4 regions of the Streptomyces sp. NPDC096310 genome follow, and region 1 is predicted to be linked to each of the others. Evidence: riboswitches for the same ligand, from Rfam matches in the RefSeq annotation. Region 1 holds a riboswitch; each other region holds the start of a gene.
What was found. A riboswitch is a leader RNA that binds a small molecule or an ion and turns the genes downstream of it on or off. The one in region 1 is predicted to bind cyclic di-AMP.
Positions count from the first base shown of each region.

Region 2: another riboswitch for cyclic di-AMP. It lies ahead of ACIQ7D_RS02505 (peptidoglycan DD-metalloendopeptidase family protein); the one in region 1 lies ahead of ACIQ7D_RS15190 (transglycosylase family protein).
Region 3: another riboswitch for cyclic di-AMP. It lies ahead of ACIQ7D_RS21220 (transglycosylase SLT domain-containing protein); the one in region 1 lies ahead of ACIQ7D_RS15190 (transglycosylase family protein).
Region 4: another riboswitch for cyclic di-AMP. It lies ahead of ACIQ7D_RS33415 (M23 family metallopeptidase); the one in region 1 lies ahead of ACIQ7D_RS15190 (transglycosylase family protein).

Region 1 covers NZ_JBIWFO010000006.1:62,920-70,086, reverse strand. The annotation lists gene ACIQ7D_RS15205 (nucleoside triphosphate pyrophosphohydrolase) at 1-356, shown strand, start outside; gene ACIQ7D_RS15200 (cytochrome P450) at 458-1,723, shown strand; gene ACIQ7D_RS15195 (transglycosylase family protein) at 1,868-2,722, shown strand; cyclic di-AMP (ydaO/yuaA leader) riboswitch at 3,239-3,411, shown strand; gene ACIQ7D_RS15190 (transglycosylase family protein) at 3,420-4,169, shown strand; gene eno (phosphopyruvate hydratase) at 4,373-5,668, shown strand; gene ACIQ7D_RS15180 (septum formation initiator family protein) at 5,799-6,272, shown strand; gene ACIQ7D_RS15175 (DUF501 domain-containing protein) at 6,366-6,917, shown strand; gene ACIQ7D_RS15170 (exopolyphosphatase) at 6,914-7,167, shown strand, end outside.
Region 2 covers NZ_JBIWFO010000001.1:636,798-643,964, forward strand. The annotation lists gene ACIQ7D_RS02485 (aspartate aminotransferase family protein) at 1-658, shown strand, start outside; gene ACIQ7D_RS02490 (helix-turn-helix domain-containing protein) at 730-1,353, shown strand; gene ACIQ7D_RS02495 (DUF6126 family protein) at 1,376-1,549, shown strand; gene ACIQ7D_RS02500 (tyrosine-protein phosphatase) at 1,580-2,392, opposite strand; cyclic di-AMP (ydaO/yuaA leader) riboswitch at 2,831-2,997, shown strand; gene ACIQ7D_RS02505 (peptidoglycan DD-metalloendopeptidase family protein) at 3,002-3,988, shown strand; gene ACIQ7D_RS02510 (SGNH/GDSL hydrolase family protein) at 4,169-4,993, shown strand; gene ACIQ7D_RS02515 (STM4011 family radical SAM protein) at 5,036-5,881, opposite strand; gene ACIQ7D_RS02520 (STM4012 family radical SAM protein) at 5,942-7,167, opposite strand, start outside.
Region 3 covers NZ_JBIWFO010000011.1:2,859-10,025, forward strand. The annotation lists gene ACIQ7D_RS21210 (gluconate:H+ symporter) at 44-1,381, shown strand; gene ACIQ7D_RS21215 (enolase C-terminal domain-like protein) at 1,440-2,768, shown strand; cyclic di-AMP (ydaO/yuaA leader) riboswitch at 3,212-3,376, shown strand; gene ACIQ7D_RS21220 (transglycosylase SLT domain-containing protein) at 3,381-4,166, shown strand; gene ACIQ7D_RS21225 (amino acid permease) at 4,263-5,663, opposite strand; gene ACIQ7D_RS21230 (hypothetical protein) at 5,869-6,279, opposite strand; gene ACIQ7D_RS21235 (trypsin-like serine peptidase) at 6,411-7,167, opposite strand, start outside.
Region 4 covers NZ_JBIWFO010000029.1:46,149-53,315, forward strand. The annotation lists gene ACIQ7D_RS33400 (DNA topoisomerase (ATP-hydrolyzing) subunit A) at 1-1,059, opposite strand, end outside; gene ACIQ7D_RS33405 (M16 family metallopeptidase) at 1,286-2,650, shown strand; gene ACIQ7D_RS33410 (M16 family metallopeptidase) at 2,668-4,050, shown strand; cyclic di-AMP (ydaO/yuaA leader) riboswitch at 4,237-4,413, shown strand; gene ACIQ7D_RS33415 (M23 family metallopeptidase) at 4,426-5,220, shown strand; gene ACIQ7D_RS33420 (GntR family transcriptional regulator) at 5,418-6,119, shown strand; gene ACIQ7D_RS33425 (HPr family phosphocarrier protein) at 6,271-6,552, opposite strand; gene ACIQ7D_RS33430 (GNAT family N-acetyltransferase) at 6,682-7,167, shown strand, end outside.

The DNA of each region.
Region 1 (7,167 bases):
TCCATCGCCACCCCCATGTCTTCGGTGACGCGAACGCCGACACCCCAGAGGAGGTCAAGGCGCACTGGCTCCGGATGAAAGCGGTCGAGAAGCAGCGCGATTCGGTCACCGACGGCGTACCGCTCGGTCAGCCGGGGCTCGCCCTCGCCGCGAAGCTCGCGGGCCGCGCCCGGACCGCCGGTCTGGAGGTCGCGCTCCCGGAGGGCGAGTCCATCGGGTACGAGCTGCTGGCCCTGGCCGTACGGGCGGAGAGGGCGGGCGTCGACCCGGAGACGGCGCTGCGCGCGGCGGCTCGCGTATACAGGGACAGGATCCTGGCCGCTGAGCGCGCGCCCGGGGGCACGTCGGGCGCGTAAACGGGGTATGTAAGGGGGCCGTCGGTGCACCGGCGCGTCAGGAGTACGAGGCGTGCGCCCCTCGGCCCGGGGCCGTATGCGGCAGCGGTTACGGTCGGGGCGTGTCCGATGCGTCCGAGAATCCCGCTGCCAGCGCTGCTCCCGCCCTCTTCACCTGGGAGTTCGCCACCGACCCTTACCCCGCGTACGCCTGGCTGCGCGAACACGCCCCCGTGCACCGCACGGTGTTGCCCAGTGGGGTCGAGGCCTGGCTCGTGACCCGGTACGGGGACGCCCGGCAGGCCCTCGCCGACGCGCGGCTCTCCAAGAACCCCACGCACCACGCCGAGCCGGCGCACGCCCGGGGGAAGACGGGCATCCCCGGGGAGCGCAAGGCGGAGCTGATGACGCACCTCCTGAACATCGACCCGCCCGACCACACCCGGCTGCGCCGGCTGGTGTCCAAGGCGTTCACGCCCCGGCGCGTAGCCGAGTTCGCGCCGCGTGTGCAGGAGCTGACCGACCGTCTGATCGACGGCTTCGCCGAGCGGGGCAGTGCGGATCTGATCCACGATTTCGCGTTCCCGCTGCCCATCTACGCGATCTGTGATCTGCTCGGCGTGCCGCCCGAGGACCAGGACGACTTCAGGGACTGGGCGGGCATGATGATTCGCCATGCGGGCGGACCGCGCGGCGGGGTCGCCCGGTCGGTCAAGAAGATGCGCGGCTATCTGGCCGAACTCATCCACCGTAAAAGAGAGAATCCGGGCGACGATCTGATCTCCGGTCTGATCCGGGCGAGCGATCACGGTGAGCATTTGACCGAGAACGAGGCCGCGGCCATGGCCTTTATCATTCTGTTCGCCGGTTTTGAGACCACGGTGAATCTCATCGGTAATGGCATGTACACGCTTATGCGAAATCCGGCCGAACGTGAACGCCTGCAAAGTTCCCTGGCCGCCGGCGAGACCGGGCTGCTGGCGACCGGGGTCGAGGAGCTGCTCCGGTACGACGGGCCCGTGGAGATGGCGACCTGGCGGTACGCCGTCGAGCCGCTGACCCTGGGCGGGCAGCGGATCGCGGCGGGCGACCCCGTCCTGGTCGTGCTGGCCGCCGCCGACCGCGACCCGGAGCGCTTCCCCGACGCCGGCGTGCTCGACCTCGGGCGCCGTGACAATCAGCACCTCGGGTACGGGCACGGCATCCACTACTGCCTGGGCGCGCCGCTCGCCCGCGTGGAGGGGCGGACCGCGATCGCCACGCTGCTGACCCGCCTTCCCGATGTGCGGCTTGCGGAAGATCCTTCCGATTTGCGCTGGCGCGGCGGGCTCATCATGAGGGGATTGCGCACACTTCCGGTGCAGTTCGCGCCATTGTCCGGCCCGTAATTGCCTGACGGATCGTCAATACTGTGACTTTCGCGTGATCTCCGCTGCATCGACTTGTGACAAGCATTCGAGTACCGCTACGTTCACGACGACTCGGCAACACCATGCCGGAGTTGAATTGACAGTCACACGGAAGGCAACCGCATGTCCCGGAACGGCCGACACCGTCGACCTCGTCAGGCCCCTGCACTTCTCGTCGCCGCCGGGGTGGCCGGATCCGCGATCGCGATCCCGTTGCTCGGCGCGGGCGCCGCCAGCGCGGCGGACGGCTCCACCTGGGACCACGTGGCCGAGTGCGAGAGCGGCGGCACCTGGAGCGCCGACCTCGGCAACGGGTACTACGGCGGGCTCCAGATGTCCCAGGAGACCTGGGACGAGTTCGGGGGCGCGGACTACGCCGCGCGCCCCGACCTGGCCAGCCGCTCGCAGCAGATAGCCGTGGCGGAGAAGGTGTTCGCCGCCCAGGGGGCGCAGGCGTGGTCCAGTTGCGCCGGCGTCTCCGGGCTGACGAAGGCGGTCGGCGGCGCCGTCTCCGGCATCGTGGAAGGGGTGACGGGCGGGGGCGAGAGCGCCGACCCGTCCGGAGCCCCGTCGTCCGACCCGTCCGCGAGCACATCGCCGTCGACCGACGGCACGCCCGGCAAGGGCGCGGGCACGGGTACGGGGACGGCGCGGGACGGGGACGAGTCCCCGGACGCCACCAGCCCGAGCCCCGGGGCCACCGGCTCCGCGGCCGGCGAGGACGACGCCGACGGCAAGGGCGACGCGTCCAAGGGCAAGCACCGCGGCCAGGCGGCCGACGAGAGCGCGACGCCGGGCGGTACGGCCGAGGAGCGCGGCGCGGACAGCCGCGCGTCCCGCGGATCCGGCGGCGGGTCGCGCGACGCGGGCAAGCTGACGGAGGGCGTGGAGCGCGAGGTGGAGCGGGTCGTCACCACGGTCGGCGGCCACCTCTCCCTGGCGAGCGGCGGGCAGAAGGTCATCGGCGGCTGGGTCTGATCCGTCCACACCGATCCCGGGCCACCGATCCCGGGGCGGGCCGCTGCGACATCCGGAGCGGCCCGCCCCGGGATCGGCGTGTCCGGGCCCGGTGACCGGAGCCACCCGTTCCGGCATCGGCGCGCAGCCCTCGCGCGAGCGGAGCCGGTGGCTCCGGGGCGGGTGCGGGTGACTGCCGTTGAACGGTGCCCCGTTGACGCCCCCTCGGCTGTGTCCGTCCTGGCCAGCGCCTCCGATCTCCGGGCGGAACGCGGTCAGTTAGCGACCGTATGTCCACTTCTGCGCAAGTGAGACAAGGGTCTCTTTGCCGCAACTCGGGCTCTTCTCCCCGGCGGTTGGGCGAATGCGGTTCCCACCTGCGGAAACCTATTGTCCGTCGGAGGAGGTAAGGGCGTTTTTTCCGGGATGTGCTCCTTTGAACAACCGGCAGGGCTGTGATTACGGTCTGAACCGCTCGCACCGCGGGCCTCGTCGACCGTCACGCCGAATCCTGCCGTCGGTCGGGGGGAGTAATCGTCGCTTACAGCGCCGAAGGCAGGAGCGGGGGACCCATAGGTTTGCGCCGGGCCCGGACGCCGAGAGACGTCCGGAGGCCGGCTTGGGGTGAAGCCGCGTGTGCGAACACGCGGCCGGGCAACTCATTGGCCCGAACCCGACAGCTCACCTCGTAGGCGTCGGTGAGGAGATGTGTTCCATGCTGCTGCGTTCCAGCAAGGCCAAGCACCGTCGCCCGTCCAAGGCCGTCCGCTACGCGACGCTCGCCGGGATCACCGGTGCCGCCGTCGCGGCCCCCCTGCTCGGTGCCACCGCCGCCTCCGCCGCCTCCGCCTCCGAGTGGGACCAGGTCGCCCAGTGCGAGTCCGGCGGCAACTGGTCGATCAACACCGGCAACGGGTTCTACGGCGGCCTGCAGTTCACCCCCTCCACCTGGGCCGCGTACGGCGGCACCTCCTACGCCCAGCGCGCCGACCAGGCCTCCAAGTCGCAGCAGATAGCCGTCGCCGAGAAGGTCCTCGCGGGCCAGGGCAAGGGCGCCTGGCCGAACTGCGGCGTGAACCTCTCCGGCGCCTCGTACGGCGGCGGCTCGACCGGTTCCGGTTCCGACTCCGGTTCCTCCAGCTCCAGCAACTCGGGCAGCTCCAGCAACTCCGGTAGCTCCAGCAACTCCGGTAGCTCCGGCAACTCCGGTACGCAGAAGTCCGCCCCGAGCCAGCAGGCGCAGCAGTCGAGCCGTGACGACGCGCAGCCGGCCTCGCGCGGCCAGAGCCGTCCCACCACGATCAAGAAGGGTGACGGCGAGTACAAGGTCAAGTCCGGCGACACCCTCTCCAAGATCGCCACCGCCCACAAGGTCAAGGGCGGCTGGGAGAAGGTCTTCGACCTGAACAAGGACATCGTCCCCGACGCGGACGTCATCTACCCGGGTCAGCAGCTCCACCTGAGCTGACCCGTCCTCCCCGGCCCGGCGCGTCACCCCCGTACGCGCCGGGCCGGGGCCTTTCCGGGCACGGCGCCGGGCCTGAGGTCGCCCGGCCGGGCGCAGGGAGCGTCTTAGGGGGCGGGCACCGGCTGGCCGATGACCCGGAGCCGGTTAGGCTCATGTCGCAAGGCCAAGAGACCCTGCACCCACGCGTCACATCCCAGAAGGAGATGCTCGTGCCGTCCATCGACGTCGTCGTAGCCCGGGAAATCCTCGACTCCCGAGGCAACCCCACGGTCGAGGTCGAGGTCGGCCTCGACGACGGCAGCACGGGTCGTGCTGCCGTCCCCTCCGGTGCCTCCACCGGTGCGTTCGAGGCCGTCGAACTCCGCGACGGAGACGCCAACCGCTACCTGGGCAAGGGTGTCGAGAAGGCCGTCCTCGCCGTCATCGAGCAGATCGGCCCGGAGCTGGTCGGGTACGACGCCACCGAGCAGCGGCTGATCGACCAGGCGATGATCGACCTGGACGCGACCGAGAACAAGGGCTCGCTGGGCGCCAACGCCATCCTCGGTGTCTCGCTCGCCGTCGCGCACGCCGCCTCCGAGGCGTCCGACCTCCCGCTCTTCCGCTACCTGGGCGGCCCGAACGCGCACCTGCTGCCCGTTCCGATGATGAACATCCTGAACGGCGGCTCGCACGCCGATTCGAATGTCGACATCCAGGAATTCATGATCGCCCCGATCGGCGCGGAGTCCTTCTCCGAGGCGCTGCGCTGGGGTGCCGAGGTCTACCACACGCTCAAGAAGGTCCTGAAGCAGAAGGGCCTCTCCACCGGCCTGGGCGACGAGGGCGGCTTCGCGCCCAACCTGGAGTCCAACCGCGCCGCGCTCGACCTCATCCTCGAAGCCGTCAAGGAGGCCGGTTACGTCCCCGGCCGTGACATCGCGCTCGCGCTCGATGTCGCCGCGTCCGAGTTCTACAAGGACGGCTCGTACGAGTTCGAGGGCAAGTCGCGCTCGGCCGCCGAGATGACCGAGTACTACGAGGAGCTGGTCGCCGCCTACCCGCTCGTCTCCATCGAGGACCCGCTCTTCGAGGACGACTGGGCCGGCTGGAAGATCATCACCGACAAGCTGGGCGCCAAGGTCCAGATCGTCGGCGACGACCTGTTCGTCACCAACCCGGAGCGTCTCGCCCGCGGTATCGAGGAGGGCTCGGCCAACGCCCTGCTCGTCAAGGTCAACCAGATCGGCTCGCTGACCGAGACGCTGGACGCCGTCGAGCTGGCCCAGCGCAACGGCTTCAAGTGCATGATGTCCCACCGTTCCGGTGAGACGGAGGACGTCACCATCGCCGACCTCGCGGTGGCGGTGAACTGCGGTCAGATCAAGACCGGCGCCCCGGCCCGCTCGGACCGCGTCGCCAAGTACAACCAGCTTCTGCGTATCGAGGAGATCCTCGACGACGCGGCGGTGTACGCGGGCCGCAGCGCGTTCCCGCGGTTCCGCTCCGCGAACGGCTGAGGCCGAAGAGGTTGCGTAACCCGTAACCCGTAACCCGTCACGGGCGGCCGTCCGCCCGTCGTCCGTACGTCCCCGGCCGCGGTCCCGTACCGTATCCGGGGACGTACGTACATGACAGGGGAGGCGGGCCATGGCCGGGAACCGGGACCGGTTCTCCACCTCGACCAGACTGCGGCTGCTCGGTGAGCAGACCGCGGCGCGGGTCTACCGCTCGCAGAACCGCAGACAGGACCGCCGCTCCCGGCTCACGGGACGGGCGGCCTTCCTCGCGCTGGTGGTCTGCACCCTGGTGGTGGCGCTCGCGTATCCGATGCGGGAGTACGTGTCGCAGCGGAACGAGATCGCCGAGCAGGAGCGGCTGAGTCAGGAGGCCGAGCGGCAGGTGGACGAGTTGCGCGACGAGAAGGCGCGGCTCCAGGACGACGCGTACATCGAGCGGCTGGCCCGTGAGCATCTGCACTACCTGCGGCCGGGGGAGACGGGTTTCACCGTCATCGACCCGGAGGCGGCCCAGGAGCGGCGCGCGGACCAGGGCGCGGCGGACCGCCCCTGGTACTCGAACGTCCTGGACGGCGTGGACGAGGCGGACCGTCCCGGCACGTGAGGTACGTGTCCTCCCCACGCGCGATCCCCCCTTCCCCACCCCGTCACCACGGCACCGCACGACAAGAATCCGGAACGGCAGAACCAGGCAGGCATGAAGACGCCCCCTCCGCAGACCGTACGCACCGAGCCCACCGAGGCGGACGTCGCCGCTTTCAAGGAACAGCTCGGCCGCCCGCCGCGCGGGCTGCGCGCCATCGCGCACCGCTGCCCCTGCGGACAGCCGGACGTGGTCGAGACCGCGCCGCGGCTCCCCGACGGCACGCCCTTCCCGACGACGTACTACCTGACGTGCCCGCGCGCGGCCTCGGCCATCGGCACGCTGGAGGCGAACGGCGTCATGAAGGAGATGACCGAGCGCCTGGCGACCGACCCCGAGCTGGCCGCCGCGTACCGCGCGGCGCACGAGGACTATCTCGCGCGGCGCGACGCCATCGAGGTGCTGGAGGGCTTCCCCAGCGCGGGCGGCATGCCGGACCGGGTGAAGTGCCTGCACGTCCTGGTCGGCCACTCGCTGGCGGCCGGGCCCGGAGTGAACCCGCTGGGTGACGAGGCGCTGGCGATGCTGCCGGAGTGGTGGGCGAAGGGGCCGTGCGTCACGCCGTGCGTGTCCGGGCCGTCCGGCGCCGGGGCGGGGGCGGAATGACCAGGGTCGCGGCCATCGACTGCGGTACGAACTCGATCCGCCTGCTGGTCGCCGACGTCCACCCGGAAACAGGCGAACTGGTCGATCTCGACCGGCGGATGACGATCGTCCGGCTCGGTCAGGGCGTCGACAGGACGGGCCGGCTCGCGCCGGAGGCGCTGGAACGTACGTTCGCCGCCTGCCAGGAGTACGCGGCGGTCATCGCCGAGCACGGCGCGGAGCGGATCCGTTTCGTGGCCACGTCCGCCTC
Region 2 (7,167 bases), on a different contig from region 1:
CAGGACCGGCGACTTCTACGCGTACCAGCACGACGAGGGCGTGGAGCCGGACCTCGTCTGTGTCGCGAAGGCGCTCTCCGGCGGCTATGTGCCCGTCGGCGCGACCCTCGGCAAGGACTGGATCTTCCGACGCGTCTACTCCTCGATGGACCGGGTCCTGGTCCACTCCGCGAGCTTCGGCTCCAACGCCCAGGCCATGGCGGCGGGGCTGGCCGTTCTGTCGGTGCTGGAGGACGAGCAGATCGTCGCGGGCGCACGGGCCACCGGCGAGCTGCTCAGATCCCGGCTGGCCGCTCTCGTGGACCGCTACGAGCTGCTGCACGAGGTACGCGGCCGGGGGCTGATGATCGGCATCGAGTTCGGCCGGCCGGACTCGGTCAGGCTGCGCGGGCGCTGGGCGATGCTCCAGGCCGCCCGCAAGGGGCTCTTCGCCCAGATGGTGGTCGTACCGCTGCTCCAGAAGCACCGGATCCTCACCCAGGTCTCCGGTGACCATCTCGAAGTGATCAAACTGATTCCGCCCCTGATCATCGGGGAGGGCGAGGTGGACCGTTTCGTGGCCGCCTTCACGGCCGTGATGGACGACGCACACGGCGGGGGCGGACTGATGTGGGACTTCGGGAGGACACTGGTGAAACAGGCCGTCGCCAACCGGTAGGGCTGGGTGTCTTCTTTTGCCTCACGGGTAAGAAATTTGCCCCGGAGGAAAGTTCCTGGCGCAATGGACGTATGAGCACACCCCCCGCCGGAGAGGCGGCCGACGCGCTGCCCGACCAGCTTCCCGACGTCGCGCCGCGCCTGCGCGAACTGCGCCGCGGCCGCCGGCTCACCCTGGAGGCCGCGGCCCGGCGGGCGGGGCTCTCCCCCGCCCATCTCTCCCGGCTGGAGACGGGCCGCAGACAGCCCTCCCTGCCCATGCTGCTGGGACTGGCCCGGATCTACGGGACGACCATCTCCGAACTGCTCGGCGAGGCGCCCCCGGAGCGCGAGCCGATCGTCCGGGCCGGCCGTACCGAACCCGTCGAGGCCGACGGATGGACGTACCACCAGGCGGGCGGCCCCGGCCGCGCCATGCAGCCGCTGCGGCTCCGGGTGCCGTACGGGGCGCAGGGCGACCTGGTCCGCGTACACCCCGGTGAGGAGTGGCTGTACGTCCTCGACGGCCGGCTCCGGCTGAGCCTGGGCGGCAGCCTGCATCTGCTCGGCCCCGGGGACAGTGCGCACTTCGACTCGCTCACCCCGCACCGCATCGCGGCGGCCGGCCCCGAGGGGGCCGAGCTGCTCTTCGTCCACACCCTGCTCCAGAGCCCGGCCGCCGACCTGTGCCTCGGCGACCCGGCCCACCGTGTCTGACCCGCTGAGAGAGGCCCCCGTCATGTCGGAGACAGAGCAGCCGGTGCCTCACGAGGGAGCGCCGGAACATGTGATGGACGAGGAGAAGAAGTTCCCGCGCGGGCTGGTGATCCGGCTCTTCGCCTATCTGGTCGCCGGTCATATCTTCGCGGCCTTCCTCTATCTCCTCTTCCACCTCGGGGCCCAGGGGCAGTGACGGCCCGGCCGCGACGGAGCACCGGCGGCCTCAGCCCTCGTCCAGGAGGCGGCCGCGCAGCCGTTCGCGGGTCCCGGGCATGAGGCCGAGGCCGTCGGACAGATAGCGGTCGGTGGAGCCCCAGGTCCTTCCGATGGCCTCGAACGCGGCGGCGAGATAGCCGGCGCGGGCGTCGAAGAGCGGGCTCAGCAGCGCCGACGCCTCATCCGACACCGCGGCGGGCGTGCTGACGGCGCGGCGGAAGAGGTAACGGCGGTGCGGGTCGTTCGACGTGAGGTAGTCCGCCTCGATCGCCTCCGGCTCCACCCCGACCGCGAGCAGCACCACGGCCACCGAGATACCGGCGCGGTCCTTGCCCGCCGCACAGTGCAGCAGTGCGGGGAGGCTGTCCTCCGCGAGTGCGTGCAGCAGACGGCTGTGCTCCGCCGCGCGCTCCGTGACGATCGCGCCGTACGAGCGGATCATCCGGGCCGCGGCTCTGCCGTCCCCGAGGAGCGCGCGGAGCTGGTCGAGGTCGCCGTGCCGGACCATCCGCCAGAACTCGGCGCCGTCGGCCGGGTCGGAGAGCGGGATGTTCACATGACGTACGCCCGCCAGCGCCACGTCCGCGCCGTCCAGCCTCAGATCGGCCGAGTTGCGGAAGTCGAAGATCGTGTGCAGACCCAGGCCGGTGAGGAAGGCGGCGTCCTCGACGGTGGCGTGGGCGAGATGCCCGCTGCGGTAGAGCGCGCCGTACCGCACCCGCCGTCCGTCCACGGTCGGAAGGCCGCCGACATCACGGAAGTTGCGTACTCCGGACAGCTCGGGCTCGGTGGACGGGACCTGCGGCGACTGCTGCGTCACGGCTGCTCCTGCGGGTCTGCCGTCGGCGCCGATCGCCGGCGGAGTCGGCCCCCGACCCTACGACATCCCCTGGCGCGCCGGTCGGTTCGGCGGAACGGCGGGCAAGCGTCCGCGTACGGAGCGGGCACACGGGGAGAAAACGCCCAAACAGCCCGCTGTCCGTATTGACTGATTCCGCATAACCTGCCCCGGTCGCGGGGGAGATGGGTGGCGCCCCGTGAGCAGGATCATATCCGTGACGTTCCGTGGTGACGGCGCGAAAGGGAAAGGCCCCCTCGAAAGGGAATTGGAGGGGGGACTCCACGCAGGGTGACGGGCGATCTTCCGCCGGCAGGACAGGTACGCAGCCGATGGAAAAGGGTGGCTTGTTCCGGCCGTCCCACTCGCCTACGTTCACCCTCAATCCGAGCGGAACGCCGAATCCTGCCGCCGCCTCGGGGACACCATCCACCCATTCACGCGTGGCAGGAGCGGGGGAACCAGGTAGTACGCCGTTCCGGTGCTCCGGCACCAGGGACGGCTCGGGGTGAAGTCGCGCACCACGCGCGGCCGGGCAGCTCCAGCCCGAACCCGACAGCTCACCTCGTAGGCGCCGGAGAGGAATTCGCCATGCCCGCGAAGGGTAAGCACCGCCGCCCGAGGACCAATCCGTTCTCGCGCGGATTCATCGCCGCAGGAACGGGCGGCGCCGCCATCGCGCTGCCGCTCATCGGCGCCACCGGCGCGCACGCCGCGCAGCAGGCCGCACCCGCCGCCGCTCCGCAGACCGCGCCGACCACCGCGCAGAACCTGTCCGCCGCCCCGCAGGGAGGCGCCGCGACGCAGGTCACCCGCTCCGAGGGCACCAGCGTCCACACGTACGCGGTGGTCGCCGGTGACTACCTCTCCAAGATCGCCGACGAGCAGAACGTACAGGGCGGCTGGCAGCGCCTGTACGAGGACAACCGCCAGGCCGTCGGCGCCGACCCCGGGCTGATCCACCCCGGCCTGAAGCTCACCATCGGCGGCAAGGGCGCGAGCGCCCGCTCGGAGGCGCCCGCCGCCTCGAAGCCGTCGAAGCCGTCGAAGACCGAGTCGTCGAAGCCGAAGTCGTCCACGTCGTCGAAGGCGCCCTCGTCCGGCACGTCCTCCTCCACGCCGGCCAAGAAGGCGGCGCCCGCCGCGGAACCGGCCGCGCGCAGCAGCGCGTCCGGCTTCACCCTGCCGGTCGACGGCGTCGGGGTCGGTACGGCGTACCGCGCCGCGGGCGGAAGCTGGTCCAGCGGCTACCACACCGGTGTGGACTTCGTGGCCTCCACCGGCACCACCGTGAAGGCGGTCGGCGCGGGCACCGTCGTGACCGCGGGCAACGGCGGCTCGTACGGCAACCAGATCGTCATCCGGCACGAGAACGGCCTGTACTCCCAGTACGCCCACCTCTCCTCCCTCTCCGTCTCGGCCGGCCAGAGCGTCACCACGGGCCAGCAGATCGGACTCTCCGGGGCCACCGGAAACGTGACCGGGCCGCACCTGCACTTCGAGATCCGCACGGGACCGGAGTACGGCTCGGACATCGACCCGCTGGCCTTCCTCCGGCAGAACGGCGTCTCCATCTGACCCGTCCGGCGAACACCGCGACACCCGCGTTTCCCGTGCGGCCCGGCACCGAATGTGCCGGGCCGCACGGCTTTTCGCTATTCCCACTTGAAAGAAAATTGACCGATGGTCTTTCTCACCCCACGTCAACCCCCGCCTACGGTCGCGTAGGTCACATGACCGGGTGGAAAATACCCTGCTGTGGCAGACGATTCGAGAGCAAGAAGAGACAAGATATTCGGGTCGTACGCGGCGATCGGTGACAGCTTCACGGAGGGCGTGGGAGATCCAGGACCCGACGGGCTGTTCGTCGGCTGGGCGGACCGGCTCGCGGTCCTGCTCGCCGACCAGTTTCCGGTCTCCGGTGCGACGGCCGACCCCGTCCACGGCGACTTCCGCTACGCCAACCTCGCCGTACGCGGCCGGCTCCTCGACCAGATCGTCGCGGAGCAGATCCCCCGGGCCAAAAAGCTCGCCCCTGACCTGGTGACCTTCTGCGCGGGCGGCAACGACATCATCCGCCCCGGCACCGACCCCGACGATGTCGCCGAGCGCTTCGAGCGGGCCGTCGCCGACCTCACCGGCGCCGTCGGCACGGTCATGCTGGCCACCGGCTTCGACACCCGCCGCGTGCCCGTCCTGCGCCATCTGCGCGGCAAGATCGCCACGTTCAACGAACACACACGGGCCATCGCCGACCGCTACGGCTGCCCCGTCCTCGACCTCTGGTCCTTCAGGACCGTCCAGGACCGGCGGGCCTGGGACGGCGACCGGTTGCATCTGTCGGCCGAGGGCCACACCCGGGTCGCGCTGCGCGCCGGGCAGGTGCTGGGCGTCGACGTACCCGCCGACCCGGACCAGCCCTGGCCGCCGCTGCCCCCGCGCGGCACGCTCGAAGTACGGCGCGACGACATCCACTGGGCCCGCGAGTACCTGGTGCCCTGGATCGGACGGAGGCTGCGCGGCGCCTCCTCCGGCGACCACATCGAGGCGAAGAGGCCGGACCTGCTGCCCCTGAAGCACTGACACGGCCCGGATCCCGGGCGGCGGGGGCGGCCCCGCGTGACCTCACGCCCCCGCCGGGATCCGCTCCAGCACCCCGCCGGCGAAGACGTCGTACAGCGGCAGCGTCTCCAGATGGACATAGCCGATATGGCAGTCGCACACCGCCAGCGGACAGGCCCGCGGCGCGAGCGCGCGCCGGTACGAGCCGTCGTAGAGACGGCCCAGCTCGGCGCGGACGAAGTGGCAGCGCCGTACCGTACCCTCGCCGTCCACCGAGATCACCGACTCGCCCGTCCGGCACGGCAGCCCGGCCGAGCGGTGCGGATGGCGGCTGTACGGGAAGAGCGGATCCAGCTCCGTCCACCGCGCCGCCTCCTCGTCCGTGTACGCGTGCCCCTCGGCCGCGTTGATCCAGAGATAGACGTGCGGGGGCAGCTCGGCGCGCAGCCGGCGCGCGTGCTCCAGATGCGCGTCGAGGCCGACGACCCCCACACTGAACCGGATCCCGCGCTCCGCCAGCTCGTGGGTCCTGGTCAGGAAGCGGTCGTACGGCGTCTGCCCCGGGTGGTACGTGCACCACAGGGCGAGCTTCGCGGGGTCGGCGTCCGCCAGCCCGTTCGTACGGAAGCTGAGATTCGTCTGGATGGCCACCCGGCGGATGTGCGGCAGCAGCGACAGCTCGGTGAGCGCCCGCCGGTACCAGGAGCGGACCATCCCCTCGCCCCACGGCGTGAACAGCACGGAGAGCCGGTCGTCCGTGGCGGCGGCCGCCCACGCGGTGAACCGCTCCAGGGCCGCCCGGTCGGCGCGCAGCAGCTCCGGGCCGTCCCGCCGCTTGGCGAACGGGCAGTACGGACAGTCGTAGTCGCAGGAGGCGAGCGGTCCGCGGTAGAGGATCGTCAGGTCCATGGGGCTCCCTTCGGGGCGTCGGTCCGCTTCGGCGGCGGCTCGGGCCGCCGCCTCGGCGGGCTATTTCGAGGCGTAGGCGGCCATCGCGGCCCGCACGGCGGGCGAGAACAGCGCCGGGCCCAGCGCGTCGGAGTGCGCGAGACCTTCGGGGGAGAGCCGCAGCAGCCCGGGGCCCGCACCGCTGTCCAGCCAGCCGAGTCCGGCGAACCGGTCCAGCTCGGCCCCGAAGTCCTCGGCCGGATCGGCGCCGAAGCGCGCGCGGTACTCCGCCACCGCCATGCCCCGGGCCTGGAGCAGCGACTGGAGCAGATGGCGGCGGCGCGCCTCGTCCCCGTCGACCCGGTGGCCCACCTCGGCGCGGGAGAAGTCCTCCGTCCGCGTGTAGGCGTCGATGATGGCCCGTATCGCGCGCATGTCGACGGCGTAGTCGAAGGAGTAGTGCAGGCGGGAGGTGTACGAGCGGGCCCCGCAGCCCAGGCCGATCATGCCGTCGGTCTGGCACGCGTAGTCGTCGGCGCCCTGGGGCGGCGCGTCCCGGCGGCGGAACATCCGCATGGACACCTGCTCGTACCCCTCGGCGAGGAGATGGTCGCGGCCCTGCCGGTAGAGACCCAGCCGCTGGCGGTCCCACCGGGCGTCGCTGCCAGCACCGAGCTTGCCGAGGCCCGTGAGCGGCCGTACGTACAGGGGGTAGAGATACAGCTCCTCGGGGAGCCAGGCGAGCGCCGCGTCCAGCGAGCGGCGCCAGGTCGCCGGGGTCTGGCCGTCGATGCCGTAGATGAGATCGATGTTGAGGACGGGGATCCGGGCGTCCCTGATCCGGCCGAGGGCGGCCTCGACCTCCGCGCGGCGCTGCGGGCGCACGGCGGCCCGCGCCTCCGCGTCCACGAAGCTTTGGACCCCGATGCTCAGCCGGGTCGCGCCCCGCTCGGCGAGAACGGCCAGCCGGTCGGCGGTGGCGGTCGCGGGGGAAGTCTCGACGGAGAGCGGGACGGCGCGCAGATCGGCGCCCATCCGCTTCTCGGCCAGGTCGCAGAGCCGCTCCAGTTCAGCCGCGTCCAGATAGGTGGGCGTACCGCCGCCGAAGGCCGCGGCGGCGAACCGCACCGGCCCCTCCCCGCCCCCGCCGGCGTCCAGCGCGTCGCGTACCGCCGTCGCCTGCCGGTCCAGCGCGTCCAGATAGCGCGTCGTCAGCTCCCCGGGCGCGCCGATCCGCGTGAAGAGATTGCAGAAACCACAGCGGACCTCGCAGAACGGGATGTGCAGATAGAGGGAGAGCGCGTCCT
Region 3 (7,167 bases), on a different contig from region 1:
TCCGTCCGCTTGTCCGGTGCACAGTCCAAAGGGGAACTGACCCATGCCACTCGTCGTCGTCGGGATCAGCGTGCTGGTCCTGCTCTTCCTCATGACACGGCTCAAGCTGAACGGTTTCGCGGCCCTCCTGCTCGTCGCCGTCGGAGTCGCCCTCGTCCAGGGAATTCCCCTCACGAAGATCCCGGACATCCTCTCCGACGGCATCGGCGGCCAGATCGGCGACACGATGCTCACCATCGGGCTCGGCGCCATGGTCGGGCGGGTGATGGGGGACTCCGGCGCCGCCCAGCGCATCGCCACCAGACTCCTCGCCGTCTGCGGCACCCGCGGGGTGCAGGTGGCCATGGTGGCGACGGCCATGCTCATCGGTGTCACGATGTTCTACGAGGTCGCCTTCGTCATCATCGTGCCCGTCGTCTTCACCCTGGTACGGGTCACCCGGTCGAACCTGCTGTGGGTCGGGCTGCCGATGTCCATCGCCCTGTCCACCATGCACAGCTTCCTGCCTCCGCACCCGGGCCCGACGGCGGTCGCCTCGACCTTCCACGCCTCCGTCGGACTGACCCTGTTCTACGGTCTGTTCATCGCCGTGCCGATCGGCGCGCTCATCGCCCTGGTGTGGCCGCGGCTCGCGTTCATCCGGGCCATGAACCCCTCCGTACCCGAGGGCCTGGTGAGCGAACGGGTCTTCGAGGACGAGGAGATGCCGGGTCTCGCCTGGTCGCTGGCGGTCGCGCTGCTGCCCGTCGTGCTGATCGCGGGCGCCGCCGTCACCGACATGGCGACCTCGGCGCAGACCCCGCTCACCCACTTCGTCGCCTTCATCGGCTCGGCCCCGATCGCCCTGCTGCTGACGCTGGTTGTGGCGATCTGGGCGTTCGGGCCACGGATCGGCCGGAGCCTGGCGGAGGTCAGCGCCTCGTGCCGGGGAGCGGCACAGGCGATGGCGATGATCCTGCTGGTCATCGGAGCCGGCGGCGCCTTCAAGCAGGTCCTGGTCGACGGCGGGATATCGGACTACATCAAGGACGTCACCGACGGCTGGTCCGTCTCACCGATCATCCTCGCCTGGCTCGTGGCGGTGATCCTCCGGGTCGCCCTCGGCTCGGCGACGGTCGCCGTCGTCACGGCGTCCGGCGTGGTGCTGCCGCTGCTCGCGGACAGCGGGGTGCCGCCCGAGATCATGGTGCTCGCCGTCTCCTGCGGCTCGATCGCCCTCTCGCACGTCAACGACCCGGGCTTCTGGATGTTCAAGGAGTACTTCAACCTGTCGGTCATCGACGCGATCAAGGCACGTACCACCTACACCACCGTGCTCTCCGTCCTCGGACTCGGCGGCGTGCTCCTGATGGAACGCGTCCTGGACATCCTCGATCTCTGACCCGGTCCCGCACTTCGCGTACCCCCGCGTCTCCCCGCACTCTGGAAGGACCCGCCCCATGAGCCAGCCCGTCGTCACCGGCTTCTCCGTGTACCCGGTGGCAGGCCGTGACTCCATGGCACTCAATCTCTCCGGCGCGCACGCCCCGTACTTCACCCGCAACGTCCTGGTCGTCCAGGACTCCGAGGGCCGGACCGGCGTGGGCGAGGTGCCGGGCGGTGAGCGCATCACCCGTACCCTGCGCGAGGCGCAACCCCTGGTCGTCGGGGCCTCGTTGGGCGACCACAAGCGGGTGCTGCGCGTCCTGGGGGAGCGGTTCGCCGGCCGGGACGCGGCGGGGCGCGGGGAGCAGACCTTCGACCTGCGCACCGCGGTGCACGCCGTGACGGCCGTCGAGTCCGCACTGCTCGACCTGTTGGGCCAGCACCTGGAGGTGCCGGTGGCCGCGCTGCTCGGGGAGGGCAAGCAGCGCGACGCGGTCCGTGTCCTCGGCTACCTCTTCTACGTCGGCGACCCCGGCAGGACCGATCTGGAGTACGTCAGGGAACCCGGCGCCGACGTGGAGTGGTACCGCCTCCGCCGCGAGGAGGCGCTGACCCCGGAGGCGATCGTCCGGCAGGCCGAGGCGACGTACGAGCGCTACGGCTTCCGGGACTTCAAGCTCAAGGGCGGTGTCCTGCCGGGAGCGGAGGAGGTCAAGGCCGTACGCGCGCTGAAGGAACGCTTCCCCGGGGCCCGGATCACCCTCGACCCCAACGGCGCCTGGTCGCTGCGGGAAGCGGTCGAACTGTGCCGGCCCCTGGCCGGCACGCTCGCGTACGCCGAGGACCCCTGCGGGGCCGAGGACGGGTTCTCGGGCCGGGAGATCCTGGCGGAGTTCCGCCGGGCCACCGGACTGCCCACCGCGACCAACATGGTGGCGACGGACTGGCGTCAGCTCACCCATGCGATGGCGCTCCAGTCGGTCTCCATCCCGCTCGCCGACCCGCACTTCTGGACCATGCGGGGATCGGTGCGGGTGGCCGAACTCTGCCAGGCGACGGGGCTGACGTGGGGCTGCCACTCCAACAACCACTTCGACATCTCGCTGGCCATGATGGCCCACTGCGGGGCCGCCGCCCCGGGGGAGTACAACGCCCTGGACACCCACTGGATCTGGCAGGAGGGCCTGGAGCGGCTGACCGTGACGCCCCCGCGGATCGCAGGCGGCGAGGTCGCCGTCGACGACACCCCGGGTCTCGGCGTCCAACTCGACATGGACCGGCTCCTTTCGGCCCATGAGCTGTATCGGGAGAAGAGCCTCTCCGGCCGGGACGACGCCGCGGCGATGCGCTTTCTCGTACCGGACTGGGAGTTCGACGGCAAGCGGCCCAGCCTGGTGCGGTGAAAAGGCGTCCGCTGATACGACAGGCCGTCAGAAGAATGAATCCGGCGGCGAATCCGGTGGCGTTCCCGGTCAATTCCCGCGGACTGTTCCCAGTTGTCGGGGCGTCGGGCGGGAGGGCGCGGGGCGGAGAGCCCCGCACCTGACCCATAAGGGCGTTTTGTCCACCATTTCTGTTAAGTGAATTTAGGTGGCATTGCGGGCTCTTGAAGCATTGAAAGGCTTTTGCCTGTCCGATTATTCCGTTACGTTCGTGACGTGCGTCACGTGGGCGTGGGCCGGCGGGCGGAGCGAGGCGGCCGCTTTCTCTCATGAGAGACGAAAGTTGAGTTCCCGGGACGGCTCCGAAAGGGCGATTGCCCCGAAAATTCGGAACTTGTGCCGTCCTGATATCTCGCTTACGTTCTCGTCCATCCGGATGGAACGCCAAATCCTGCCGCTGTCCGGAAACCCACACACCTATCCGTCAGAAGGCAGGAGCGGGGGACCCAGGTAAGTCGCCGGTCCGGATTTTCCGGAACGGCTCGGGGTGAAGCCGTACGCACCGCCGTACGGCCGGGCATCTCCAGCCCGAACCCGACAGCTCACCTCGCAGGCGACGGAGAGGAATTCGTCGTGCCCAGAAACGCCAAGCACCGCCGCCCCAGAACCGGCTCGATCGCCCGACGCCTCGTCGCGGTGGGCACCGGGGGCGCCGCCCTCGCGATTCCGCTGGTCTCCGCGGCCACCGCGCAGGCCGCGACCCCGGCGACGCAGCACGTCAGCGCCGCCAAGGCCGCGCAGGCCCCCGCCGCCGCGACGAAGGCCACCAGCTACGTCGTGGTCTACGGCGACTCGCTGTCCAAGATCGCGCACAAGCACTCCGTCAGCGGCGGCTGGCAGAAGCTCTACGCGGACAACCGGAGCGCCATCGGCGCCGACCCGTCGCACATCCACCCCGGCCTGAAGCTGGCCCTCAAGGGGAAGGCGGCGGCCACCGCCGCCAAGCCGGCCACCGCCGCCAAGCCGGCCACCGCCGCCAAGGCGAGCGCGAAGACCGCCACGACCGGCACCGTCACCCAGGCCGCGGTGAAGACGTACAGCGACAACCTGGACGGCTGGATCCGCGAGTCGCTGGACATCATGGCCCGCCACGGGATCCCCGGCAGCTACGAGGGCATCCACCGCAACATCATGCGGGAGTCCTCGGGCAACCCGAACGCCATCAACAACTGGGACATCAACGCCCAGAACGGCGTCCCGTCCAAGGGTCTGCTCCAGGTCATCGCCCCGACGTTCCAGGCGTACCACGTGCCCGGCACGTCGACGGACAGCTACGACCCGGTCGCCAACATCACGGCCGCGTGCAACTACGCCGCCGCCCGGTACGGCTCGATCGACAACGTGAACGGTCCCTACTGACCCGACCCGCGCCGCCCCACGGGCGACGAACGCACCGGGCCCCGGCCCCGCCGTCCAGCGACGGCGGGGCCGGGGCCCGTTCCATCGCCCCGCGCGTCACCCACGCCGCGCGCGCAGCTCCCGTACCCCCGCCACCACCAGCACCAGCGCCGTCGCGCCCAGGGACCACAGGAGCTGCGGGCGGGCCGTGTCGTCGGCGAGCATCAGGACGAACACCGTCCCCATCGCGGCGAGCGTCACCCAGGTCAGGCCGGGGAAGAGCCACATCCGCAGCACCAGGCGCTCCGGTGTCTCCCGCTCGATCCGCGGGCGCAGCCGGAGCTGTGACACCGCGATCATCGCCCAGACGAAGAGCAGCACCGCGCCGACCGCGTTGAGCATGTACAGGAAGACCGAGTCGGGCCACTTCAGATTGAGCAGGACGGAGACGAACCCGAACGCCACCGACGCCAGCACCGCCCGCCGGGGCACCCCCGCGCCGCCCACCTTCAGCAGGGCCTTCGGCGCCTCGCCCCGTTCGGCCAGCGAGAAGACCATCCGGGACGATCCGTAGAGGTTGGCGTTGAGCGCCGAGAGCAGCGCCACGAACACCACGATGTTCATGATCTGCCCGGCCGACGGGATGCCGATCGCGTCGAGGACGGTGACGTACGGGCTGAGCCCCGCCTTCTGCGCCGTCCAGGGCAGCACGGCCACGATGACCGCCATCGAGCCGACGTAGAAAAACAGGATCCGGACGACCGCGCTGCGCACCGCGCGGGCCACCGAGCGCACCGGGTCGTCGGACTCGGCCGCCGCGATCGTGACGACCTCCAGACCGCCGAAGGCGAAGATCACGGCGAGCACCCCGGACGTGACGCCCTGCCAGCCGTTCGGGAGGAAGCCGCCCTCTCCGGTCAGGTTGTCGAGACCGGCCGGGCTGGTGTCGGGCAGCACACCGAAGACCGCGAGCAGTCCGAGCACCAGGAACGCGACGATCGCGAAGACCTTCAGGGCAGCGAAGTAGAACTCGAACTCGCCGAAGTTCTTCACGGCGGCGAGGTTCGCGCCTGTGAAGACGACCATGAAGACCAGCACCCAGGCCCACTGCGGCACGGAGGGCAGCCAGCCGTTCGCGATCTGCGCCGCGCCTGTCGCCTCCACGGCGAGGACGACGACCAGCAGGAACCAGTAGAGCCAGCCGACGCTGAACCCCGCCCACCGGCCGAGCGCGCGCTCGGCGTGCACGGAGAACGAGCCCGACGCGGGCATCGCCGTCGACATCTCGCCCAGCATCCGCATCACGCACATGGCGAGCGCGCCCGCGATCAGATACGAGACGACGATGCCGGGCCCGGCCAGTGCGATCCCGGCGCCGGAGCCGACGAAGAGCCCGGCGCCGATGACACCGCCGAGCCCGAGCATGGTGAGGTGGCGCTGCTTGAGCCCGCCGGCCAGTGGTTCGCCGGAGTCCGAGGCAAGCCCGGGGGCGGGGTGGTGGGGGGTGCGGTCGTGCATGGGGTGGGTTCAGACTGCTTTCGGGGCTGGTGAGGACGGGGAGATGCGGCCCTGGCAGTCTCCCCGGACGGCCCCGGTCCAGGCAAAACGTTTCCTCCGGATGCGATGCCGGGCACCGTGCGACGTCTCGCGCCCGCCTCGGCCGCCACCGGATCCGGCGGCGGCCGAGGCGGGCGCGAGACGGGCACGGGCTACGCGGCGAGGGTTACGCGTCCAGCGGCGGCCGGTGGGTCGGGGAGCCGGCGATGCTGCCGCCGGTCCTGGTGACCGTGGGGTCGAACTCGGTGAGGGTGAGCTGGAACCCGACCGGACGGCGGGCGGCGACCGGCTCCAGATGCTTCTGAGCCGCCGCGAACAACTCGTCCGCTATCCGGCTCTTGACCTCCTCGGGGCGGCCGGGCGCGATCGTCAGCCTGATCTGCACATGGCCGTTCTCGGGCCCGGCCTCCGGACGGTCCCCGACCCGCGCGGCGGTCGCCGGCATGGCGAGGGTCCGGGTGCCCCAGCGGGGGAAGACGCCCAGCGCGCGGGCGGTCTCGTGCAGGGCGTCGAGGAGGGTGTCGACGTCCAGATCCTCGGCCAGGTTCGGGGTGTACTCGACGATGATGTGCGGCACCTTCGGATCTCGCTTTCGTCATCCGTACGGGAGACGCCGGAGCCCCGGCGACATCCGTTGAGTCTGCCCGTCGCCCGTACCGGCCGCGTACCGCCCCCTGTTGCCCCTTGGTGTCCCTCGGCCCTCACCGCTCAGGCGAACTTGTCGCTGACCGCCTCGTACACCGCCTTCGCCCCGGCGCCGAGGTGCGGTCCCGCCAGCCAGGTCTGTGCCGTCGGGCCGATCGACGTGTTGCTCACCAGCGCGGGCAGCCCCTTCGCGTCCTCGATGAACCAGCCGCCGCCGGAGGAGCCCCCCGTCATGGTGCAGCCGATCCGGTACAGCGGCGGCTGGTCGTCCCTGACCGAGAGCCGGCCCGGGCGGCCCCGGCAGGTGAACATCCGCTCGCCGTCGAAGGGCTCCGCCGCCGGATACCCCCAGACGCCCATCCCCGCGATCTTCGTCGCCGACGGCGCGTCGAACATGACCCGGGACGCGCCGCCGGCCGTCTCCTCCAGCGACGCGAAATCGCTCCCCGCCGGCTTCTTCACATGGAGCACGGCGAAGTCGAACGGCGAACCGCTGCCGCCCGACGGGGTCCCCTCGGAGATCCACTGCGGCGAGGTCTGCGCCCAGTCCGCCCACCAGATCCCGAACGGCGCGAGCCGGCTCTTGCGCACGCCCGCCAGGGCCGCGCCGTCCAGCCCCTCGTCGTTGTAGGACGGGACGAAGACGATGTTGCGGAACCAGCCGCCCTTCGCCCCCGCGTGCACACAGTGCCCGGCCGTCCACACCAGGTTCGAGGCACCGGGGTTCGCCGGGTCCGTCACCACCGTCGCGGAACAGACCGAAGGACCCTCGGGGGTGTCGAAGAAGAGCTTGCCGACCATCGGGGCGTTGTCGCGGTAC
Region 4 (7,167 bases), on a different contig from region 1:
CGGCTGGCCGTCCACCAGCGCCACGTTGTTGATGCCGAAGGACTCCTCCAGCGGCGTCAGCTTGTAGAGCTGCTCCAGCACCGCCTCCGGCACGAAGCCGTTCTTGATCTCGATGACCAGGCGCAGGCCGTGCGAGCGGTCCGTGAGGTCCTTGACGTCGGCGATGCCCTGGAGCTTCTTCGCGGAGACCAGGTCCTTGATCTTCGCGATGACCTTCTCGGGGCCGACCGTGAAGGGCAGTTCCGTGACGACGATGCCCTTGCGGCGCGGGGTGACGTCCTCCACCGTCGCCGTGGACCGGATCTTGAAGGTGCCCCGGCCCTTCTCGTACGCGTCCTTGATGCCCGTCAGCCCGACGATCCGGCCCCCGGTCGGCAGGTCGGGACCGGGCACGAAACGCATCAGCGTCTCCAGGTCGGCGCCCGGGTGCTTGATGAGGTGGCGGGCGGCCGCCACGACCTCGCCCAGGTTGTGCGGCGGCATGTTCGTCGCCATGCCGACCGCGATGCCGGTGGCACCGTTGACCAGCAGGTTGGGGTACGCGGCCGGAAGTGTGACCGGTTCGCGCTCCTGGCCGTCGTAGTTCGGCTCGAAATCGACGGTGTCCTCGTCGATGGACTCCGTCATGAGCGACGTCGCGTCGGCCATCCTGGCCTCGGTGTACCGCATGGCGGCCGGCGGGTCGTCGTTGCCGAGGGAGCCGAAGTTGCCATGGCCGTCCACCAGCGGCAGCCGCATCGAGAACGGCTGCGCCATGCGGACCATGGCGTCGTAGATCGACGCGTCGCCGTGCGGGTGGAGCTTGCCCATCACCTCGCCGACCACGCGCGCGCACTTCACGTAACCGCGGTCGGGGCGCAGGCCCATCTCGTTCATCTGGTACACGATGCGGCGGTGCACCGGCTTCAGGCCGTCCCGGGCGTCGGGCAGGGCCCGGGAGTAGATCACCGAGTACGCGTACTCAAGGAAGGAGCCCTGCATTTCATCGACCACGTCGATGTCGAGGATCTTCTCCTCGAAGTCCTCCGGCGGCGGGGTCTTGGTGCTGCGGCGGGCCATCGCGGCTGCGGCTCCTTCACAAGTTCTGTACGGCAACTTCTGGAACTGACGCGGACCATTGTGGACCGCGCCACTGACAACGCCGACCTCGACCCGTCGTTGGGACAGGAAGGGGCGCGTGTCGGAAGGGTGCCAGATCCCGGACCTGTTAGGGGAACTTCGCCAGGTGTCGGCACGCTTGCATACAGTGGCAGGACTTCTCCATATCGCGATCGAAGGGACGTACATGCCCATGGGTCACACGGCCACAGCGCAGGCCGGTTCCGGCGGCCTGACAGCGACTGAGCACCGCCTGGCCAACGGCCTCCGCGTGGTGCTCTCCGAGGACCACCTGACCCCGGTCGCCGCGGTCTGCCTCTGGTACGACGTCGGCTCGCGCCACGAAGTCAAGGGCCGTACCGGCCTGGCCCACCTTTTCGAGCACCTGATGTTCCAGGGCTCGGCGCAGGTGTCGGGGAACGGTCACTTCGAGCTGGTGCAGGGGGCCGGCGGCTCCCTCAACGGCACCACCAGCTTCGAACGCACCAACTATTTCGAGACCATGCCCACCCACCAGCTCGAACTGGCGCTCTGGCTGGAAGCCGACCGGATGGGCTCCTTGCTCGCCGCGCTCGACGAGGAGTCCATGGAGAACCAGCGGGACGTCGTCAAGAACGAGCGCCGCCAGCGGTATGACAATGTGCCATACGGTACGGCGTTCGAACGACTGACCGCGCTCTCCTACCCCGAGGGCCACCCGTACCACCACACGCCGATCGGCTCCATGGCCGACCTGGACGCCGCCACCCTGGAGGACGCCCGCGCGTTCTTCCGTACGAACTACGCGCCGAACAACGCGGTGCTCTCCGTCGTCGGCGACATCGACCCCGAGCGCACCCTCGCCTGGATCGAGAAGTACTTCGGCTCCATCCCCTCGCACGACGGCAAGCAGCCGCCGCGCGACGGCACCCTCCCCGACACCATCGGCGAGCAGCTCCGTGAGGAGGTCCACGAGGAGGTCCCGGCCCGCGCGCTGATGGCCGCCTACCGGCTGCCGCACGACGGCACCCGCGAGTGCGACGCCGCCGACCTGGCGCTCACCGTCCTCGGCGGCGGCGAGTCCTCCCGTCTGCACAACCGGCTGGTACGGCGCGACCGCACCGCCGTCGCCGCCGGCTTCGGGCTGCTGCGGCTGGCGGGCGCCCCCTCGCTCGGCTGGCTGGACGTGAAGACGTCCGGCGGGGTCGAGGTCCCCGGGATCGAGACGGCCGTCGACGAGGAGCTGGCCAGGTTCGCCGCAGAGGGCCCCACCGCCGAGGAGATGGAGCGGGCCCAGGCCCAGCTCGAACGCGAATGGCTGGACCGGCTGGGCACGGTCGCCGGCCGTGCCGACGAACTGTGCCGGTTCGCCGTGCTGTTCGGCGACCCGCAGCTCGCGCTGACCGCCGTCGACCGCGTCCTGGACATCACCGCGGACGAGGTCAGGGCCGTCGCCGCGGCGCGGCTGCGCCCCGACAACCGGGCGGTGCTGGTCTACGAACCGGTCACCCCCGAAGACGCCGACGCCGCCGACCAGGACGAGACCGACGAGCACGAGGGGGCGGACCAGTGACCGACGCTGCCGTGACCATGGAGTTCCATCCGCAGCCGACCGCCGGCGAGGCCAGGCCCTGGGCCTTCCCCGCCCCCGAGCGCTCCACGCTCGGCAACGGCCTGACGGTGCTGCGCTGCGACCGCCCCGGCCAGCAGGTGGTGGCCGTCGAGATCAATCTCGACGCCCCGCTGGACGCCGAGCCCGAAGGGCTCGACGGTATCGCCACGATCATGGCGAGGGCGCTCTCCGAGGGCACCGACAAGCACAGCGCCGAGGAGTTCGCCGCCGAGCTGGAGCGCTGCGGCGCCACCCTCGACGCGCACGCGGACCACCCGGGCCTGCGGGTCTCCCTGGAGGTCCCCGTCTCCCGGCTGCTCAAGGCGCTCGGCCTGCTCGCCGAGGCGCTGCGCGCCCCCGCCTTCGCGGACAGCGAGGTCGAACGGCTCGTACGGAACCGGCTCGACGAGATCCCGCACGAGACCGCCAACCCGGGCCGCCGCGCCGCCAAGCAGCTCTCCAAGGAGCTGTTCCCGGCCTCCCTGCGCATGTCACGGCCGCGCCAGGGCACCGAGGAGACCGTGGAGCGCATCGACGCCGCGGGCGTCCGCGCCTTCTACGAGGCGCACGTACGCCCCGCCACGGCCACCGCGGTCGTCGTGGGCGACCTCGCGGGCGTCGACCTGGACGCGATCCTCGCGGACACCCTCGGCGCCTGGACGGGCGACACGGCCGCGCCCCGGCCCGTGCCGGCCATCACCGCCGACGACACAGGACGGGTGGTCATCGTGGACCGCCCCGGCGCCGTCCAGACGCAGCTCCTGATCGGCCGGATCGGCGCCGACCGGCACGACCGGGTCTGGCCCGCGCAGGTGCTGGGCACGTACTGCCTGGGCGGCACGCTCACCTCCCGGCTCGACCGCGTCCTGCGCGAGGAGAAGGGCTACACCTACGGCGTACGCGCCTTCGGCCAGGTCCTGCGCTCCTCCGCGCCGTCCTCCCCGGACGGGGGGACGGGCGCCGCGATGCTCGCCATCAGCGGCTCCGTTGACACCGCGTCCACCGGCCCCGCGCTCGACGACCTCTGGACGGTGCTGCGCACCCTCGCCGCCGAGGGGCTCACGGACGCCGAGCGCGATGTGGCCGTGCAGAACCTGGTGGGGGTAGCGCCGCTGAAGTACGAGACGGCCGCCTCCGTCGCGGCCACGCTGGCCGACCAGGTCGAGCAGCACCTCCCGGACGACTTCCAGGCGCGGCTCTACGCGCGGCTGGCCGAGACGGGCACGGTCGAGGCGACGGCGGCCGCCGTCAACGCCTTCCCCGTGGACCGGCTCGTCACCGTCCTGGTCGGGGACGCGGCGCAGATCAAGGAGCCGGTCGAAGCGCTCGGAATCGGCGAAGTGACGGTTGTCACAGGCTGATCCGGCTTTCGAGGGAACCCCGGCGACCGCGGTCGCCGGGGTTCTGCTTTATGTCCACCTTTGGTGGGGAGCGTGCTCGTCTGCCCTGTGGTGTGCGCTACAAAAAACCTTGTCTGTTTGGTTATTGAAAGACGAGCCGCTTAGCGTCGGTCCGGCTGTTCGCCGTTGCGCCGCATCCGTGGCACCGAACAGCCATCGCCGAGTCCCCGTCAGCCGCTACCAGGCTGCCCGGGAGCCGGGGACCCACCGTCCCTGGGGTGAATCGGACGGCCTTCGCGGGCACACCGCGCGCGGAGGGGTCCGTAGGAGACCTTCCTGCTCCGAACCCGTCAGCTAACCCGGTAGGCGAGAGGGAAGGAAAGGACCAGCCACTCCATGGCGTTCACCCGTGCCACCGGGAAGCACCGCGCCCCGAACCGCGTCACCTGCAAGGGCGCGAGCGCCGCCGGGTTCGCGACGCTGACCGCGACCGGCGTCATCGGCTCTCTCGCCTCCCCGGCGCTCGCCGCCGACAGCTCCACCGAGGCCGCCGCACACACCGGACTGACCCAGGTCATCGCCATCGGCGACGCCGTCGCCGGAGCGGTCGACGACCAGGCACAGGCCCAGCGCCACGCCGCCGAGAAAGCCGAGCGGCTGAAGGCCGAGGCCAGGGCGCGGGCCGCCGCGAAGGCCGAGGCGGAGCGCAAGGCGGAGGCCCGCGCGCAGGAGCTGCGCGCGGAGCGGGAGCGCGCCGCGCGCGCCGAGGAGCGCAAGCGGCTGAACACCTTCCAGCTCCCCGTCGCCGGCTCGTACGTCACCACCGGCTACCACTCCGGCGGCTCCCTCTGGTCCTCCGGCAGCCACTCGGGCGTCGACTTCCGCGCCGCGTCCGGCACCTCGGTCGTGGCCGTCGGCGCGGGCACCGTCGTCGAGGCCGGCTGGGGCGGCTCGTACGGCAACAACATCGTCCTCCGGATGACGGACGGCACCTACACCCAGTACGGGCACCTCTCCTCGATCAGCGTCTCCGTCGGCCAGAGCGTCACCCCGGGGCAGCGGATCGGCCTCTCGGGCGCCACCGGCAACGTCACGGGACCGCACCTCCACTTCGAGGCCAGGACGAGCGCCGACTACGGCTCCGACATGGACCCGGTCGCCTATCTCCGTACGCACGGCGTGGCGGTCTGACCGCTCGCCGCCCCACCCGCGCACCGCTTCCCGCGAAGGCCCCGGCTCCCCGACGGGGCCTTCGCGCCGCCCTGCCGACGGCCAAAAGATATCCATGGATTCCGGGCACCCATCGGAAATTCGCGTTGATTGCAATAGAGTCACGGAACAGGCGTCAATCGGCTGCGTTTCGCGCGGATTAAGGCGGAGGTTCGGACATGCGCATTCCGGCGCACTCGGTATGCACAGCTATTCGCGACGACATCGTCTCCGGGCAGTTCGAGCGGGGTGGCCGGCTCACCGAGGAGCAGCTCGCACGGCGCTACGGCGTCTCCCGCGTCCCGGTGCGCGAGGCCCTGCGCACGCTGGAGTCCGAGGGCTTCGTGACCACGCGCCGCCATGTCGGCGCCTGTGTCGCCGAGCCGACCGAGCAGGAGGCCGCCGACCTGCTGGAGGTACGGCTGCTGCTGGAGCCGCTGGGCGCGGCGCGCGCCGCCCAGCGCCGTACGGAGGCCCACCTCAAGGTCCTGCGCGGACTGGTCAGACTGGGCCAGGAGCGGGCCCGCAGGGGCCAGGGCGAGGATCTGCGCGCGCTGGGCGCCTGGTTCCACGAGACGCTGGCCCAGGCGTCCGGAAGCCCCGCGCTCACCTCGCTGCTCACCCAGCTCCGGCACAAGATCGCCTGGATGTACGTGGTCGAGCAGCCCAGCCACCCGGTGGAGTCCTGGGCGGAGCACGGCGCGATCGTGGACGCCGTGGCGCGCGGCGACGGCGAACGCGCGCGGGCGCTCACCACCCTGCACGCGGAGCGCACGATGCCGGTGCACCGGCTGCGCCGCCCCGGACGCGGCCCCGGCCACGGCCGCGAAAAGGTGAGGGCTTCGCAACACGGCGTAAACACTGCGAGCGCACAGCATTAACAATCGAGCCGTATACAAAGAAAGAGAAATTGGCGCGGCCTATTTTTTGCTGCCCGCACGAAAAGACGGAGCCGTGGTCCACCGAATTCGGTGGACCACGGCTCCGTCGTGGAAATGCTCTCCGGGCCGGTCTCCGGGGAGTCCGGTCCGATCAGACCGTCTCGGGCAGCTCGTCGAGCCCTTCGGCGACCAGCTTGGCCAGCCGGTCCAGGGCGGCGTCCGCGCCCTCGGCGTCGGAGACCAGCACGACCTCCTCGCCGCCCTGCGCACCCAGACCGAGCACCGCGAGCATCGACGCGGCGTTGACAGGGTTGCCGTCGGCCTTCGCGATCGTCACGGGAACGCCGGCGGCCGTGGCGGCGCGGACGAAGATGGAGGCGGGACGGGCGTGCAGGCCCTCGGCCCAGCCGACATTGACGCGGCGCTCAGCCATGGTGTTGCCCTTCAAGTCGCAAAAAGTCTCAAAACAGATGTCCGGACCAGACTCTCATGGGGCGCCGAACAGCTCCCCGTCACCCCCGATCGCCGGTCACGGGCCCCGCCCCCGCCGTACGCTTGCCCCATGGAGCACCCGCGGGACCACGCGTATCCAGGGCACTGGGAGGCGGACGTGGTGCTGCGCGACGGCGGTACCGCCCGGATCAGGCCCATCACCACCGAGGACGCGGAGCGCCTGGTCAGCTTCTACGAACAGGTCTCCGACGAGTCGAAGTACTACCGCTTCTTCGCGCCCTATCCGCGCCTCTCCGACCGTGACGTCCACCGCTTCACGCACCACGACTACGTGGACCGGGTGGGACTCGCGGCGACGGTCGGCGGTGAGTTCATCGCGACCGTACGCTACGACCGCACCGACGAGCACGGACGGCCCGCCTCCGCCCCCGCCGACGAGGCCGAGGTCGCCTTCCTCGTGCAGGACGCGCACCAGGGCCGCGGCGTCGCCTCCGCCCTGCTGGAGCACATCGGCGCCGTCGCCCGCGAGCGGGGCATCCGCCGGTTCGCCGCCGAGGTGCTGCCCGCCAACGCCAAGATGATCAAGGTGTTCCGG